Regions from separate parts of the Microbacterium sp. dk485 genome, predicted to be linked through region 3. Evidence: predicted binding sites of a transcription regulator. Region 3 holds the regulator's gene; each other region holds the start of a gene.

Region 1 (2,261 bases), on a different contig from region 3:
ATCAAGATGCTCGCACAGACCTAGCCCTTGACCCCGCGGCGGGCCCGCGCTAGACAAAGCTCACCACAAGAGGTAGAGCGCTCCCACCACGGTGAGCACGATCACGAGCCGCTCGAAGACCTCCTGCCGCAGACGCCGGGCCAGCACCCGGCCGGCCAGCGCTCCCACGATCACGGCGGGAAGCAGCCACAGGTCGATCCACAGGCTGTCGACCGAGAACAGCCCGAGCGCGGCGGCGAAGGGCACCTTGCCGATATTGACGACCGCGAAGAACCATGCGGCGGTGCCCAGGAACGCCTTGACGGGGAAGCGGGCCGCCAGGAAGTACATCGACATGACCGGGCCGGCGGCGTTGGCGACCATGGTGGTGAACCCGCCGAGGGTGCCGTAGACGGCCGCCGCGGGCCACCCGCCGCTGGGCTCCCGTCCGCCGCGCGCTGCCGCGTACCGTCGCCACAGGGTCACCGCCACCACGAGCAGGAGCAGGACGCCGATGACGCGCCGCACCCCGACGTCATCGGCGACGGCGAGGAAGACCACGCCGAGGAGGATGCCCGCGAGCACGGCGGGAATGAGCCGCACCAGCATGCGCCATTCCGCGTGCCGACGGTACGTCCACAGGGCGAACATGTCCCCCACGATGAGCAGCAGCAGGAGGGTGGCCGTCGATTCGCGGGCGGGGAGGACGGCGGCGAACAGGGCGACGGCGAGCGTGCCGGCGCCTGGGAGCGCGGTCTTCGACAGCCCGACCACGACGGCGCCCAGCGCCAGTAGCATCCACGAGACGATCGTGAGATCGTCGAGGGCGACGGCACCGGTCACCGTCCCAGGCTATGCCCCGTGACGCCGCGGCTCGGACACGCGGAAGGGGGCGAGCCCGACGGCCCGCCCCCGCGCATGATCGCCTTACTGCTCGATCGGCTGCGGTGCGTCCGACTCGTGTGCGCGGATCGTGGCGTCACCGGCCTCGGTGGACACCTCGATGCGGCGCGGCTTGGCGCGCTCGCTCACGGGGATCATCACCGACAGCACGCCGTTGCTGTACGACGCGCTGATGCGATCGGTGTCGATGCCCTGACCGAGGTTCAGCTGACGCACGAAGGTGGCCGCCTCCCGCTCACGGGTGATCCACTTGACGCCCTCGCCCGAGGCGAGCGTGCGCTCGGCGCGGATCGTGAGCAGCTGGCCGTCCACATCGATGTCGACGGAGCCCGGATCCACACCGGGCAGGTCGGCGGTCAGAACGTAGTGATCGCCATCTCGGTACAGGTCCATCGGCATCCGCCGCGGACCGCGACGGGTGTCGAACAGGGCCGACGCGAGTCGGTCGAAGTCACGGAAAGGGTCGGTGCTCGCCATGGTTCCTCCTTCTCTGCGCGTGCCGGTCAGGCCGGCGGTGTGTCCAAGTTGAGCCTGGTCGGCTCAAGTGCGATCAGATTAGCACTCGGCAGGGTCGAGTGCCAAGACGTCTCCGAGAGGGTTCCGGGGTCAGCGACCAGCCGCACGGGCGGCGAGCTGGCGGCGCCAGTCGGGCGGAACCCGGCCCTCCGGGCCGGGCGAGGGCTGGGACTCGGGCCTGCTGGTCGGGGCCGCCAGATCCGGTCCGTCGACCATCGCCTCCTCCTGGTAGTCCCACCACCAGTCCTCGCCGGGCTCGAAGCTCTGGATGTACCGGTGACCCGTGCTGTGCCAGTGGGCGGTGGCATGCCGCGACAGGGAGTCGTCGCAGCATCCGACATGCCCGCACGCCGCACAGCGGCGCAGATGCACCCACCACCCCCCGTGGGCGTCGCAGTCGATGCATCCCGCCGACGAGGGCGGGGCGGTGGGGTCGATCTGAGCCGGAGTCATCCCTGCTCCCGGGGGTGTTACGGGGCGAGCGGGCTGCCGCCGATGCTGCTGTCGTAGACGGCGGCGAGGGCGAACAGCTCGTTGAGGAGGTAAGCGGCGAAGACCACACCGAGGATCAGGCCTCCCACCGACACGGCGATCCAGGCCCACACCGGGCCCAGGCCCTTACCGGTCTGACGGCGCAGCACGACGCCGCGGCCGATGACGTACACGCCGTTGCTGATCACCAGGGCGAAGAAGATCCACGCCCAGTGGAACGGCTTGTCGATCCCGCGCGCACGCAGCGCGCGCCAGTCGAGGTAGGCGAAGACGATCTGCGCGGCGATGACGGCGTAACCCAGGAGTGTCAGCAGCAGGCTCGCGCCGGCGAACGATGCCACCCACTCCGCCGACGCGGAACCGCTGGGGTC
Region 2 (2,261 bases), on a different contig from region 3:
GATGCCGCGGATCTTGTTGAGCACGAGCGTCGCGAGAGCCTCACCCTCGACGTCCTCAGCGATGATGAGGAGCTCCTTGCCCTCCTGGATCACCTTGTCGACGATCGGCAGCAGGTCCTTGATGTTCGAGATCTTCTGGTTCGCGATCAGGATGTAGGGGTCTTCGAAGACCGCTTCCTGACGCTCCGGGTCGGTCACGAAGTAAGGGTTGATGTAGCCCTTGTCGAAGCGCATGCCCTCGGTGAGCTCGAGCTCGGTGCCGAAGGTGTTGGACTCCTCGACGGTGACCACACCTTCCTTGCCGACCTTGTCGATCGCCTCGGCGATGAGCTCGCCGATCGCGGGGTCAGCGGCGGAGATCGATGCCGTGGCGGCGATCTGCTCCTTCGACTCGACCTCCTTGGCGCCGGCGAGGAGCTGGTCGGTGATGGCCTTGACGGCCTTCTCGATGCCCTTCTTCAGCGAAATGGGGTCGGCGCCGGCTGCGACGTTGCGCAGACCTTCGCGCACGAGCGCCTGGGCGAGAACGGTCGCGGTGGTGGTTCCGTCACCGGCCACGTCGTCGGTCTTCTTGGCGACCTCCTTGACCAGCTCGGCGCCGATCTTCTCGTAGGGGTCGTCGAGCTCGATCTCCTTGGCGATCGAAACACCGTCGTTCGTGATCGTGGGGGCGCCCCACTTCTTCTCGAGCACGACGTTGCGACCGCGGGGGCCCAGGGTCACCTTGACGGCGTCGGCCAGGATGTTGAGACCGCGCTCGAGGCCACGGCGGGCCTCCTCGTCGAAAGCGATGATCTTTGCCATATGTGTGATGTCCCTCCCGGATGGGGGCTGTCAGTCTGTTAGCACTCCACAAAGACGAGTGCTAAGCCATTCTGGCACTCGCCCCATGCGAGTGCAAGCTGCGACCGTGTGCGCGCGTCGCTCGGCACGCGCGCACGGGAACGCGAAGGAGGCGGCATCCCGCGGCGACTCCGGGCGCCCTCGCCCGCGGGAGTCACTGCGCGATGCCGCCTCCGAACGAGACGCGCGCGAACGGCGTCAGAGGACGCGCACTGCTTCGGCCTGAGGGCCCTTCTGGCCGGCGCCGACGGTGAACTCGACCGCCTGCCCCTCCTCGAGAACCCGGAACCCGGTCATGTCGATGTTGGAGTAGTGAACGAAGACGTCCTCTCCGTCGCCGGAGGTGATGAAGCCGAAACCCTTCTCGGCGTTGAACCATTTGACGGTGCCCTGGGCCATGCTCTTCTTCTCCTGATGCTGTCGGACGCAGGTCATCGTATCCACGGCGCAGAAGGGCGCGACCCCTCGCCGGGCAACTGTTGACACGCCCGCATCGAAGTGTTTACCGCCCGGAAACACGCGGGCGACGGCCTCAGGGCGCGGGGGTGTCGACCCGGTCGAGTCCGATGACGACGGTGAGCTGACGCCCGGCCTCGTCCTCCTCGGTCTCGGGGTCGTCCGGTGGCAGGTACTGGGCGCTCAGCGCGATCTCGGCCCCGCCGATCGTCTCGGCCAGCCCCAGCGCGGCCGCCTCGTCCGCTTCCTGGGCGTAGTAGACGGTGGTGGTGGGGAAATCGGTGGCTCCCGCGGCGCCTGCGGTGACCGCATCCGCCGACCAGCCGGCGGTGATGACGACATCGCGGATCTGGGTTGCGAGCCCTTCTTGCGGCGTCGCGTTGAGCACCAGGACGGGGTAGGTGGTGTCGACGACGGGCTCGACGACGGGGGCCGGCTCGGTGGTGGGCACCGGCTCAGGTGCCAGCGAGATCCGCCCCGACATCACGAGGGAGCCGAAGATGCCGGCCACGACGAGGACGACGGTGGCCACGGCAGCCCACAGGAACACCATCCCGCCGCGCATGCGCGGATTCTCCGCACGATGGGCGCCGACGCGGCCCGTGCTGGGGGCGAGGTCGTCGAAACGGTCGCGCGGGTACGTCGTTCGAGCCACCCCCCGATGCTACCGGGCCGTCCCCGCCCGATCAGCGAACGCCGGCGCGGGCGGCGCGGGTCGCGGCGCGCTCGTCGCGGAGCCGCCGCAGCCGCCGTACGAGCAGCGGATCGTGCTCGAGCGCTTCGGCGGTGTCGATCAGACGGCCGAGCAGCTGGTAGTACCGTGCGGGGGGCATGGCGAACTCGGCACGGATCGCCTCCTCCTTCGCACCGCCGTGGCGGCGCCACTCCGCTTCGAAGGCGAGGAGCGCGCGGTCGCGGTCGGAGAGGGGCACACCCCTACGCTAAGGCCGGTCGTGCCCCGC
Region 3 (2,261 bases):
CCGGCGCGTCCGCCGCCGCCGGCACCGCCGAAGAAGGTCTCGAAGATGTCGCTGAAGCCACCGAATCCCGCGGCCCCACCCGCGCCGGCGAACGGATTCGAGTCGCCGCCCATGTCGTACCGGCGGCGCTGATCCGGGTCGCTCAGCACGTCGTACGCGTGCGTGACGAGCTTGAAGCGCTCCGCCGCATCCTCACCGGGGTTGACGTCGGGGTGCAGCTCGCGTGCCAGTCGCCGATACGCGCGCTTGATCTCGTCGGGTGCCGCGTCGCGCGCGACGCCGAGGACCTCGTAATGGTCAGCCACAGTCGCCTTCCTGCCCGCTCTCAGCGGGATCGTTCGGAGACCGGATGCGCCTCAGCGGCCGTTCTCGTCCTCTTCGAGCATCCGGGTCAGATAGTGCGCGACGGCACGGACCGCCGCGAGGTTGGAGGGGTAGTCCATCCGGGTGGGACCGAGCAGCCCGACGCGGGCGCCGCTGGCGGGTGCGTCGTAATCGCTCACGAGGACGGATGCCTCGGTCAGGCCGAACGGCTCGTTCTCACGTCCGATACTCGCCGACAGGCCCTGATCGTCGGCGACCATCTCGCTCATCAGGCGCAGCAGCGTCACCTGCTCCTCGATCGCCTCCAGGAGCGGGTAGATGCTGCCCCGGAAGTCGGATTCGCGGCGCGCGAGCGTGGCGGCACCGGCCATGACGAGGCGATCCTGCCGGAATTCCTCCAGCTCCTCGGCCAGGACCCGCAGGATCGGCTGCGCCATCGCATCGACGCCGCCGGCAGGGGTCGCGCCGCCGCTGAGGATCGTGGCAAGTCGCTCCGACGCATCCCGCACGGAATGCCCCACGACGAGACCGCCGATGCGGCTGCGCAGCTGCGCGAGGTCGGCGTCGGTGGGCTCTTCGCGGGAGAAGGCCATCCGCTGCGTCACGCGTCCGGTGTCGGTCACGACGACCACGAGCATGCGGCCACCGCCGAGGCTCACGAGCTCGACGTGGGTGACGTTCGCCGTGGCGAACGAGGGGTACTGCACCATGGCGACCTGGCCCGTGAGCCGGGTGAGGGCCCGGACCGTGCGTCCGAGCAGGTCGTCGAGGTCGCCGGAGTCGTCGAGGAAGGAGGCGATCGCCGAGCGCTGTGCCCCGGAGAGCGGACGCAACTCGGCCAGGTGATCGACGAAGACGCGGTAGCCCTTGTCGGTGGGTACGCGCCCGGAGGAGGTGTGCGGAGCGATGATGAGCTCCTCGTCCTCCAGCAGCGCCATGTCGTTGCGGATGGTGGCCGCCGACACGCCGAACGCGTGCCGCTCCACGATCGCCTTGCTGCCGACCGGTTCCCTCGTGTCGACGAAGTCCTGCACGATGGCCCGCAGCACTTGGAGCCCGCGTTCGGTGACCATGGCACTCCTCTCCACCGACTGGCACTCTTACACTCTGAGTGCCAATTCTAGCGGAGAAGTCCGAACGGCCGCCGAGGCTCACTGCGTGAGGGTGCGCACCACGGCATCGGCGAGCAGGCGACCCCGCCGCGTGAGCACGACGTGACCGCGCACCGCGTCGGCGCCCTCGACGAGGCCGTCGGCGACGAGACCGGCCACGGCGTGCCGCCCCTCGCCGAGCAGTTCCGCGACCGGGTAGCCCTCCCGGATGCGCGAGCGCAGCAAGACCTCTTCCAGGCGCCGGGATGCCGCATCCGGCCGTTCCCGCCCCGCCGCCGGCGACGTGCCCTGCGCGAGCCGGGCGGCGTACGCGGCGGGATGACGCACGTTCCACCACCGCAGGCCGGAGACATGACTGTGCGCGCCCGGACCGTAGCCCCACCAGTCGGCGCCGCGCCAGTACGCGAGGTTGTGACGGGAGCGGTGCTCGGGCCCACGTGCCCAGTTGGAGACCTCGTACCATTCCAGGCCGGCCGCGCCGAGCAGGTCGTCGGCCAGCTCGTACATGTCGGCCTCGAGGTCATCGTCGGGCTCGGCCAACTCCCCGCGGCGGATCTGACGGGCCAGCTTCGTGCCGTCCTCCACGATCAGCGCGTAGGCGGACAGATGGTCGGGCTCGAGCGAGATCGCCTCCTCCAGCGAGGCGCGCCAGTCCTCCAGCGACTCCCCCGGCGTGCCGTAGATGAGGTCGACGCTGACGTCCAGTCCTGCGCGGCGGGCGGCGGCGACGGCCGTGCGGACGTTGGCCGGATCGTGCGTGCGATCCAGCGCCGCCAGCACGTGCGGGCGGGTGGACTGCATGCCGATCGACATGCGGGTCACCCC

What was found. Region 3 encodes HrcA, which represses chaperone genes, less so after heat shock. Its sites were predicted from a motif close to TTNGCACTCGNNNNNNNCGAGTGCNAA; they were not measured.
Region 1: the regulator HrcA is predicted to act here: its motif matches at 1,438-1,464, upstream of E4V99_RS17215 (Hsp20/alpha crystallin family protein).
Region 2: the regulator HrcA is predicted to act here: its motif matches at 843-869, upstream of groL (chaperonin GroEL).

The regions. Positions count from the first base shown of each region.
Region 1 is NZ_SPQW01000003.1:15,809-18,069, forward strand. Features, by position in the region: gene E4V99_RS17210 (sulfite exporter TauE/SafE family protein) at 61-777, opposite strand; gene E4V99_RS17215 (Hsp20/alpha crystallin family protein) at 907-1,359, opposite strand; gene E4V99_RS17220 (UBP-type zinc finger domain-containing protein) at 1,489-1,851, opposite strand; gene E4V99_RS17225 (DUF2510 domain-containing protein) at 1,869-2,261, opposite strand, start outside.
Region 2 is NZ_SPQW01000003.1:47,057-49,317, forward strand. Features, by position in the region: gene groL (chaperonin GroEL) at 1-804, opposite strand, end outside; gene E4V99_RS17350 (cold-shock protein) at 1,042-1,242, opposite strand; gene E4V99_RS17355 (LytR C-terminal domain-containing protein) at 1,376-1,954, opposite strand; gene E4V99_RS17360 (DUF3263 domain-containing protein) at 1,986-2,231, opposite strand; gene E4V99_RS17365 (DUF2332 domain-containing protein) at 2,241-2,261, opposite strand, start outside.
Region 3 is NZ_SPQW01000002.1:645,115-647,375, reverse strand. Features, by position in the region: gene dnaJ (molecular chaperone DnaJ) at 1-305, opposite strand, end outside; gene hrcA (heat-inducible transcriptional repressor HrcA) at 357-1,397, opposite strand; gene hemW (radical SAM family heme chaperone HemW) at 1,476-2,261, opposite strand, start outside.